DNA from 2 places in the Alteromonas sp. ABD4_190 genome. Region 2 is predicted to be linked to the other one. Evidence: predicted binding sites of a transcription regulator. Region 2 holds the regulator's gene; the other holds the start of a gene.

Region 1 (5,400 bases), 2.0 Mb from region 2:
ACGTCATATCCTGGTTAAGCCATCAATTATTTTGAGCGAAGAAAAAGCAAAAGAGATGCTAGTGCGCTTCAAAGAAGAATTGAAAAACGGTGAAGCGGACTTTGCAGAGTTGGCTAAAGAATATTCAGAAGACCCTGGCTCAGCCCTTCGCGGTGGCGAACTAGGTTGGTCTGACCCAGGTAATTATGTACCTGAGTTTAAAGAAGCATTATCACAGCTTGAACCTGGCGAATACAGCGACCCAGTGCGGACTGTTCACGGCTGGCACTTAATTCAACTTAACGACCGTCGCATGGATGACGCAACGGATAAACGTAAAGAAGATAAAGCATATCAGCTTATCTTTAACCGTAAATTTTCAGAAGAAACCGAAAACTGGTTACGTGAGATGCGTGATGCCGCTTACGTCGAAGTTGTCGAATCTTAATAATAAGTTATTCATGAGCACACCAATTAAAATAGCAATAACGCCGGGAGAACCGGCCGGTATCGGGCCAGATTTGATCATTAAACTGGCCCAGGAAACATGGCAAGCCCAGCTTGTCGTGTTTGCCGATGGCGACATGCTAAAAGCACGAGCAAGCACCCTAGGGCTTCCGTTGACGTTAATCGATTACGACGAAAATAACCCGCAGATACAAGCTGCGGGTTCGTTGTTTATTAAGCAGATAGACAAAACCACTGACGTTATCCCCGGAAACCTTGATAGTGAAAACGGGCTGTATGTGGTCGAAACCTTACGCCAAGCGTGCCAGGCCAATATGGACGGCGATTTTGACGCTGTTGTAACTGGCCCGGTGCACAAAGGCATTATTAACAAAGCCGGTGTATCCTTCAGTGGCCATACTGAGTTTTTTGCTTACCAGTCCAATACCATTGATGTGGTTATGCTGTTGGCAACTGAAGGGCTTAATGTGGCGCTTGCTACAACTCATATCCCACTTGAATACGTAGCAAAAGCAATCACTCGCGAGCGCCTGCACAAAGTTATTCATATTATCAATACTGACCTAAAGCTAAAGTTTGGCATTAAAGAGCCTCACATTTACGTATGCGGATTAAACCCGCATGCGGGTGAAGATGGCCATATTGGTACTGAAGAGATCCACACTATCGTCCCAGCGCTAAATGAGCTAAGAGACGAAGGCCTTAAGATTACCGGCCCCCTGCCCGCTGACACCATATTTCAGCCTAAATACCTAGAAAATGCCGACGTTGTGCTAGCTATGTATCACGACCAGGGCTTACCCGTGCTAAAATACAAGGGTTTTGGGGCGTCAGTGAATATCACATTAGGATTACCTTTTGTTCGCACTTCAGTCGACCACGGTACTGCATTAGATTTAGCAGGTACAGGTGAAGCCGACGCCGGTAGTTTCAGAAAAGCATTGGAAAAAGCCATTGAGCTTGCACATCATCAACAATGAGTAAAACACATTTAGGCCATACGGCCAGAAAGCGATTCGGGCAGAATTTCTTACACGATGACTACGTGATAGGTAAAATTGTTGCAGCCATCGCGCCAAAAAGTGAGCAAAACCTGGTAGAAATTGGACCAGGTTTAGGCGCATTAACAGACCCTGTTTGTGAAGAAGTTGACGCATTAACGGTCATTGAACTTGACCGCGACCTTGCCAAACGTCTGCGACACCACCCATTTAACGGTGAAAAACTAACCGTTATTGAACAAGACGCGATGACGATGGATTTCGGCGCACTATGCAAAGAAATGCCAATAAAAGACAAGAAGCTTCGTGTATTTGGTAACTTGCCTTACAACATTTCAACGCCGCTAATGTTCCACCTTTTTGATCATGCTCATTGCATCGAAGACATGCATTTTATGCTTCAAAAAGAGGTGGTGAACCGACTAGCTGCTGGACCGAGATCTAAAAATTACGGCAGGCTTTCAGTAATGGCCCAGTACTATTGCCACGTGATCCCTGTTTTGAATGTTCCGCCAGGTGCCTTCAAGCCACCTCCGAAGGTAGACTCGGCCGTTGTAAAACTAGTTCCACATCAAGCTCCACCCGTTGATGTTGAATCAGTAAATACCCTTGAGCGCGTTTGTGCACAGGCTTTTAATCAACGCCGAAAAACTATTCGTAACTCACTGAAAGACAGCTTAAGTGAGGAAGAAATCCGTGAGTTAGGGTTAGATCCAACTTCTCGCGCAGAAGTGTTATCGCTTAACGACTTTGCCACTATAGCTAACGCTGTATCGGCAAAAGAGCACCAACAAGAGCAATAAGTTCCTCTATGGATGTACTTGATATAAAGGTGCGGGTGAAAACCCGTCACCTTCCTGACCACCTGCCCTCAGATTCTAAGCAGTTCGCGTTTGCCTACCACATTACTATTGAAAACAATAGTGAGCATACCGTCCAACTGCTTAGTCGCTATTGGAAGATAACCGACGCTAACGGTAAAACGTCAGAAGTAGAGGGTGATGGAGTGGTAGGAAAACAGCCTATAATGAAAGCTGGTGAACATTTTGACTATACCAGTGGCGCAGTCATTGACACACCGGTTGGCAATATGGAAGGCTACTATGTAATGGAACTAGAAAGCGGTGAGCGTTTTCGCGTTCCTATAAACGTATTTCGCCTAGCCATTCCAAGCATTCTTCATTAAGGTTTCTATGTCTAAAGGTAACACCTACGTCATTGGCGATATTCAGGGCTGTTATGACGGTCTTCGTCGCGTATTGGATAAAGTAGAATTTGACGAGACAAACGACAAGCTGTTTGCTGTCGGTGACTTGGTTGCAAGAGGAGAAGATTCGCTTAGCACATTGCGCTTTCTGAAATCTCTTGGCAGCCAGTTTAATAGTGTTTTAGGTAACCACGACCTACATTTACTCGCCGTTGTTAACGACATCCGTAAAGCCAAAAAGTCAGATAAGTTAGACCCGCTTCTTAACGCTTCGGATTTAAACGAACTGGTTGATTGGTTGCGGCAGTTTCCTCTAGCGATGAAATTAGATGAAAACTCTGTGATGGTCCACGCGGGACTTTATCCTAAGTGGTCTATTGATGAGTGCGTTTCACTTAGTGATGAAGTTTGCAACATCCTTAAGTCCGCTGATTACGCCACTTTTCTTTCAAAGATGTACGGAAATACACCCTACAACTGGTCAGATAAACTTAAAGGTGACGAGCGACTGCGCTTTATTGTGAATGCGTGTACGCGCATGCGGTTTGTTCATACCGATGGCACCCTCGACTTTGACAATAAGTCTCATCCTAGTACTGTTTCTAGTAGTGCTAATAGCACCTTAAAGCCTTGGTTTGAAATAGAAAACACAAAGTTCACAACTAGCCAGCGAGTAATTTTCGGACACTGGGCCGCGCTATCAGGACATACAAATAACTCACAGTTTGTTGGTTTAGATACTGGCTACGTGTGGGGGCAAAGTATGACGCTATTGAATTTAGATACCGCAACTTTGATTAGCGTACCGGCATAGAATCATTATTATATACACGCCTACAGATACGAAACTTATCCGCGGAAGAGCCTGCTTTTTTCGGTCAAACTGGTTGTACCAGTAATAACAATCAGACTTAAGTGCTAAATAAAATAAACATTAAGTCTTTGTAGCCGATACACTTACTTGTAAAAGTAACGATGATGTTTCGTTACCTGCTCAGCATTCAAGCATGCATCACTTTATAAGTGCTATATTTTGTTAGCTGAGGCGGGTAATATCGTTAGGGATAAAAATAAAAAACACTCATCCAGGAGTTCCGATGAAAATAACGGTAGCCACACGCGTAATCGGGGGATTTGTAGCGATTAGCGCACTTCTAATCGTTATAAGTGTTGTCTCACTTTATAACCTCAATTCCATAGGCTCTGCAACAGAGGAAGTAAATGACGTTGCCTTGCCCACGGTAGCAGGCAGTAATGCACTCAAAGCAAGCTTCCTGAATATGGGTCGACTTACCTTCGAAAGCTATATCGAAGAAGATTTAAGTGATCTTAAGAACAAAAGAGCGTCATTTAACTCTGCCCAAGACACCTTTGAAAATGAGTACAACAAGCTAGCGCAAGCCGTTAGTAATGAGCCAGAGCTAAGAAACACGTTAAACAGTGTTCGTGAATCTTATGATGCGTATATCACTAATGTTGAGGCTATGTACAAGAATCACAAAATGTACCTCGACTTGCGCAACAATATACAAGACAGACTAGGTGATGCTGAAGATAACGCAGACGATGCCTCCACCTACCTTTTGGATTTTTCGGACTTAGATTCAGTGCAGCGCGATCCTAATCTTAGACGTGCAGCTGAGATCGGCGGCCAGCTTGAGACCTCACTACTTTCTCTTTTAACTGTTTCATATGAATATATAAAAACCGAGACATTAGTACGTTCGCAGACATTAGGTAACGAAGTTGATCTTGTCGTTGAAAAGGTGGTTACCCAGCTAAGCGATATGGTTGAAGCTGCGGGCGGTCGTGATGATTCAGGTACGCTTGATGATATTAACGACTTGGTTAACGATGCCATCAACGCCATTAAAGCTAATGATGGTGTAGTACAGCTTCATGTCGATCGCCTAGAGCGTAGAAATGACGCAGAAAAGGCACTTAACGCTTCAGATTCAAATATCACTCAAGGGGTTATCGAACTTGAAAACCTGCTTAATCTTGCTGATAAAAAAGCGTCTCATATAGAGAGCCAAGTAAATGGTGCTATTACAACAGGTAACACCTTTGTTATCGTTGTTGTAATCATCTCTATTGCTGTTGCAGCGTTCATTGGTTACGTCACAGTTCGCGCAATTACACGCCCACTTTATCGCGTAAACGAGCTACTCACTGTTGCTTCATCAGGTGACCTTACTCATCGCCTAGACGATTCAGCACAAGACGAGTTTGGGCTATTAGCAAGAAACTGTAATACGCTAATTGGCAACCTCAAAGAGCTTATTACCGCCATCAATGTTCGGGCAGAGCAGCTAGCTGCAGCGTCGGAACAAACATCAGCAGTGACGGCACAAACCACCCACTCTATTCAGGATCAGAAATCACAAATTGGCCAGGTCGCAACAGCTACAACAGAAATGCATTCAACCTCGCAGCTTGTTGTGCAAAGTGCGGAAGACACACTTAGCCAGATTCGCCATGCAGATGCTGAAGCTGAAAATGTTCGCCAAATCTCGCTAGAGAACAAAAATACTATTGAAATCCTATCTCGAGATGTACAAGAAGCAGCCGACGTTATTAATAAGCTTCATCAAGATAGCGCGAGCATTGGTGGCATTCTTGACGTTATTCGCGGTGTTGCCGACCAAACTAACTTACTTGCATTGAACGCCGCTATCGAAGCTGCCCGTGCAGGTGAACAAGGGCGAGGCTTTGCGGTAGTTGCAGATGAAGTGAGAACCCTTG
Region 2 (5,400 bases):
GGTACCGTTTAGTTGATTAATTTTGGTTTTAACTACATCCATGCCGACGCCGCGACCTGAAATGTCACTAATTTCAGTCTTCGTTGAGAAGCCTGGCGCAAAAATAAGGTTAAACGCTTCAACATCTGACATTCGTGCGGCTGCATCCGCGTCTAGTACGCCACGACTAATAGCTATCTCTTTTAGCTTTTCCGCGTCCATACCCTTACCGTCGTCCTCGATAGTAAGAAGAATATGATCGCCTTCTTGAGATGCTGATAGCTGAACCGTACCCATGCGAGGCTTACCAGCGGCCGCGCGGTCATCTGGCATTTCTATTCCGTGGTCAACAGAGTTTCTAACCAAATGCACAAGCGGATCGGCCAATGCTTCAACCAAGTTCTTATCTAAATCCGTTTCTTCACCCACAAGCTCTAAGGTAATCTCTTTCTTTAAGCTTCTTGCTAGGTCACGTACAACGCGAGGAAAACGCCCGAAAACTTTCTTAATGGGCTGCATGCGGGTTTTCATTACCGCACCTTGCAAGTCACCCGTCACTACATCTAGATTAGCAATGGCTTTCGACATGCTTTCGTCGTTGCTGTTGATACCCAAGCTTATCAGTCTGTTTCTAACCAGAACTAGCTCGCCGACCATGTTCATAATCTGATCTAAGCGTTTGGTATCTACACGTACCGTCGTCTCGGCAGGCGGTGGAGCAGGAGCGCCTTTCTTATCATCTTTCTTGGCAGCCGTTTTTGGCGCAGCTGCTTTGCTCGTTTTTGCTGCACTCGGTGCTGGGTTCGCCTTAGGCGCTGCCGCTGCACTAGGCGCTGATTGTTTTGCTTTTTGAACAGCTTCGGTGGCCGCTTTATCTACAGGAGGTTCAGGTGCCGTTGCACCAGGTCCTTGTTTAGTAGGCCCTTGACCGGAGCCATGAAGCTGATCGAGTAGCGCTTCAAATTCATCGTCTGTGATTTCTTCATCACCTGCACTGCTTGGCGGAGTTGACGCTTGTGCAGCCTCGGGTGCGCTTTTTTCGTCCCCACCAAACTGACCTTTTCCGTGCAGGTCATCTAACAGTGCCTCGAACTCTTCATCAGTAATGTCATCACTGTCAGTGCTCGCCGCTGGTGCTGACGTTTGCTCAGGCTCCGGTTTGGCGGGTTCTGTATTGGTTGATGAAGCTTGTCCTGGAGCACCACCTCCATGAAGCTCATCGAGAAGAGCCTCAAATTCGTCTTCGGTAATTTCTTCTATACCGCCGCTACTTTCACTGCTATCTGACGCAGCAGGCACAGGTTCATCTATAGTTAGCTCGGGCTCTTCTGCAACAACCTCGGGCTCAGCCGCGACAACTTCTTGCTCGGGTGCACTTGCATTGTCGAAAATGTTTTCATCTGGAGATTCTGGGCGACTGAGTTTGTGTAACAGGTCGACAAGATGTGCATCCGCCGGCTCTAGTGGCTCTTGAGCTTTCACTCGCTCAAACATTTCAACCACCACATCAGTGGCTTGCAAAATGATATCCATTAACTCAGGCGTTAGCGTTCTTTGGCCATTGCGCATGACGTCAAAAACGTTTTCAGCACCGTGACAAATTTCAACTAACTCAGTAAGAGAAAGGAAACCAGCACCACCTTTTACCGTGTGATAACCGCGAAAAATTGCGTTTAGCAAATCCGCATCTTCAGGATTGTTCTCAAGATCAACGAGCTGTTCTTGTAATTGTTCAAGTATCTCTCCAGCCTCAACTAGAAAGTCCTGTAATATTTCCTCGTCAACATCAAACGACATGCACCCGCTCCCCTAAAAACCTAAGCTAGACAAAAGATCATCAACATCATCTTGGCCTGAAACGACGTCATCTCGTTTTTCGGCATCAATAATTGGGCCTTCTGCCTCTACACCATCAACCTTATCGGCCTTAACGCTAGATGATTTAGTTTGTTCTGCACCGTCACGCTCACCAAACATGGTCAACATGTTTACAAGGCTTTCTTCTACCTCTTTAACCAGGTCAATTACGCGACGAATAACTTGCCCAGTTAAATCTTGATAACCTTGTGCCATCAAAACTTCAGTAAGTAACTGTGTAAGTTTAGCTGACTGATTCGAACCGTCTTCCAACAATTCGTCTAAGTCTGCACATAAAACCTTAAACTCACCCAACTCGATTTGGCGGTTCATCAGCTTTTTCCACTCTGGCATTACCTTCTCGATTCGCTCCGAAAGCAATTCAGCTATCGGCATGCTCGCCTCAACGGCGTCCATAGTAGTATTAGCAGCTTTTTCAGTTTCTTCAATTACGTAGGTAAGGCGGGACTGTGCATCGGGAATATCGTCTGTAGCTAAATTTTTGATGCGATCGTCTATTTGGAAGTTGTTCAATGCGTCGTGAAGTTGACGCGTTAACTTTCCTACCTCAGCAAACAACTCAACATTTTCTTTCATTGAGACTGCTTCAAGTAGTGCATTAGCAGAGGTCTTGTCACCCTCTTCAAGATAAGTGACAAGTTGCTTTGCTTCTTCCAACGATATTGGAACGTTTACATTCATTGACATCCAGTAAACCTCATTTATCTGTTGAGCGTCTGGATCAACCTAAACGTTCGAATATTTTATCTAATTTTTCTTTTAACGTTGCTGCTGTGAAAGGTTTAACGACGTAGCCATTAACACCCGCTTGCGCGGCGGCAACAATTTGCTCTTTCTTCGCTTCAGCGGTAACCATAAGCACAGGCAAGTGCTTAAGCTTATCATCTGCTCTTATCGCGCGTAGTAAATCGATGCCCTGCATGCCAGGCATGTTCCAGTCAGTAACTACGAAATCGAAATCGCCTTGTTGTAACATTGGCAATGCAGTGCTTCCGTCATCCGCTTCCTGAATGTTGGCAAAACCCAAATCTTTGAGTAGGTTTTTGATGATGCGTCTCATGGTTGAAAAGTCATCGACCACGAGAATTTTCATGCTTTTATCCAAAATAGCCTCCACTGAGGGGTTAATTGTTATTAATCTCTATTCTTCGTCAGCTTGCCACGACTTCATTCGTGATTTGAGTTTTAACATGGCTTGACTGTGAATTTGACTGACTCTCGACTCACTTACGTCAAGAACCTCGCCTATTTCTCTTAAGTTTAGTTCTTCATCATAATAAAGTGAAAGAACAATCGCTTCTCGCTCGGGTAATGTCGTGATTGCATGGGCCAACGCTTTTTGAAAAGCCCCTTGCATCAAATCTTCCAGCGGTGCATCACTACCTCTAGTTTGCTCTGTAGTGATCACATCCTCCGACACCCCCAAATCTTCAATGCCCACCAACTTTCCAGCATTGACTTCATTAAGCATCTGATGATAATCCTGCAAGCTTACATTTAGCTTGTCAGCAATATCAGAATCTCTTGCGTCACGCCCAGTTTCACTTTCTACCTGAGATATCGCCTCAGTAATCGCGCGACCATTGCGGTGAACAGAACGTGGCGTCCAATCACCTTTGCGTATTTCGTCAAGCATGGCACCGCGGATGCGAATACCTGCAAATGTTTCAAAGCTTGCGCCTTTAGAACCGTCAAAATTCCGTGCGGCCTCTAGCAAGCCAATCATGCCTGATTGGATAAGGTCATCAACAAGTACACTCGCAGGCAGTCGCGCCATCAAATGGTGCGCAATTCGCTTAACCAGAGGCGCATGTCTTTCGACTAACTGCGATTTATCTGTTTGCTGTTGATAAGCGGCGGCCTTGCTGTTCAACGTTGACTTCCTACGGCTTTTTCTGCAACTAATTGTTCAATGAAAAATTCTAAGTGACCTCCAGGCTGCGCTGGAATAGGCCAAGTAAGCGCCCTGTTTGCTAGCTTGGTTATCGCTACGGCTGCAGGAGAGCCAGGAAAAGCATCAACAATAGCTGTTTGCTTACGCACAGCCTTGCGAATATTTTCGTCAAATGGCACCGTCGCCACTAATTCTAGTGCAACATCAAGAAAACGCCCTGTCACTTTGCTTAATTTGCTAAATAATTCCTGACCTTCTCGCACATCGCGAACCATATTGGCCACAACTTTAAAGCGAAAAACACCGTGCTCACGGTTAAGGATTTTTATCAGCGCATACGCATCAGTTAGTGATGTTGGCTCATCGCAAACCACCACCATGATATCTTGGGAGGCTTTAGAAAAGCTTAATACCATATCTGAAATGCCAGCAGCGGTGTCGACTATTAATACGTCTATTTGAGAACGCAGCTCGCTAAACGCTCTTATCAAGCCAGCGTGCTGTGTGGGTGAGAGTTCCGCCATTGACTGGGTTCCAGATGTGGCGGGAGCAATCTTAATACCGTGGGGGCCGGTTACTAAAACCTCGTCTAACGTGCACTCGCCAGAGAGTACGTGAGATAGGTTTTTCTCAACTCGCAGGCCTAACATCACATCTACGTTTGCAAGACCAAGGTCCGCGTCAAGAACCATTACACGCTTGCCCTGCTTCGCCATGGCGATAGCAGTGTTAAGCGTAATATTTGTTTTACCGACGCCACCTTTACCACCGGTGACGGCGATTACTTTGATTAACCGTGATTGCTTCATTTTTCTTAAGCTACTCGCTTGATCGTCAATCATACTGCTTATGCTGTTTTAATTGCGTTGTTACCACTAGTATGATTCAAACCGTACTTTTTATAAAGCTTTGCAGCAGCGGAAACTAAAGATTTCGCTTCTGCAATCTTAATGTCTTCAGGCACTTTTTGACCATCGGTGACATAACTAACCGGTAGTTGGTATTCAACCGCTGCACTAAGTACCTCTCCTAAAGAGTAGCACTCATCTAACTTTGTGAAAATACAGCCACTTAGTTCAATATCGTCATACGCTTGAATGATTCTCTGCAAAGCCGGATATTGCGTATTGGCTTGCGCTACCAAATATTTTTTAACTTTTGGCATTTGGCCATTATCGAACTGCTTAATTTGCTTAATTAATCGACTATCACGCTGACTAAAACCTGCTGTATCAATCAATACTAGTCGCTTATGACGAAGTTGGAACAATAAATCTGCAAGTTCTTCACTAGTTTGCGCTTTTCGCACAGTACAGCCAATAATTTTTCCGTATGTCGCTAGTTGCTCATAGGCTGCAATTCTATACGTATCAATAGTAATCATAGCCACCGATTCTGCACCATATTTCTGTGCGTAGCGGGCGGCTAACTTTGCAACCGTGGTTGTTTTACCTGTACCAGTAGGCCCGACTAATGCAACCGCACCCTGTGAGCTAAGTATATCGTTTCCGGTAACATTTATGCGATTAGCCAATAGGTTAAGAAGATATACCCACGCGTCACGTTCGTTGTAATGAGCCGGTGTATAGCTAATCAACTGAGTTGCAAGTGCACTACTCAAACCCATATCGGTTAATCGCGTGACCAAG

The links. The regulator FliA, encoded in region 2, starts transcription of late flagellar genes. The targets are predictions, from matches to a motif close to CTAAAGNTNNNNNNNNNNNNGCCGATA.
Region 1: the regulator FliA is predicted to act here: its motif matches at 3,583-3,609, upstream of ACXAFM_RS05870 (HAMP domain-containing methyl-accepting chemotaxis protein).

The regions. Positions count from the first base shown of each region.
Region 1 covers NZ_JBSWWN010000001.1:1,327,292-1,332,691, forward strand. The annotation lists gene surA (peptidylprolyl isomerase SurA) at 1-427, shown strand, start outside; gene pdxA (4-hydroxythreonine-4-phosphate dehydrogenase PdxA) at 441-1,427, shown strand; gene rsmA (16S rRNA (adenine(1518)-N(6)/adenine(1519)-N(6))-dimethyltransferase RsmA) at 1,424-2,251, shown strand; gene apaG (Co2+/Mg2+ efflux protein ApaG) at 2,260-2,634, shown strand; gene ACXAFM_RS05865 (symmetrical bis(5'-nucleosyl)-tetraphosphatase) at 2,642-3,469, shown strand; gene ACXAFM_RS05870 (HAMP domain-containing methyl-accepting chemotaxis protein) at 3,753-5,400, shown strand, end outside.
Region 2 covers NZ_JBSWWN010000001.1:3,283,030-3,288,429, reverse strand. The annotation lists gene ACXAFM_RS14345 (chemotaxis protein CheA) at 1-1,776, opposite strand, end outside; gene ACXAFM_RS14340 (protein phosphatase CheZ) at 1,789-2,544, opposite strand; gene cheY (chemotaxis response regulator CheY) at 2,579-2,962, opposite strand; gene ACXAFM_RS14330 (RNA polymerase sigma factor FliA) at 2,999-3,730, opposite strand; gene ACXAFM_RS14325 (MinD/ParA family protein) at 3,727-4,593, opposite strand; gene flhF (flagellar biosynthesis protein FlhF) at 4,599-5,400, opposite strand, start outside.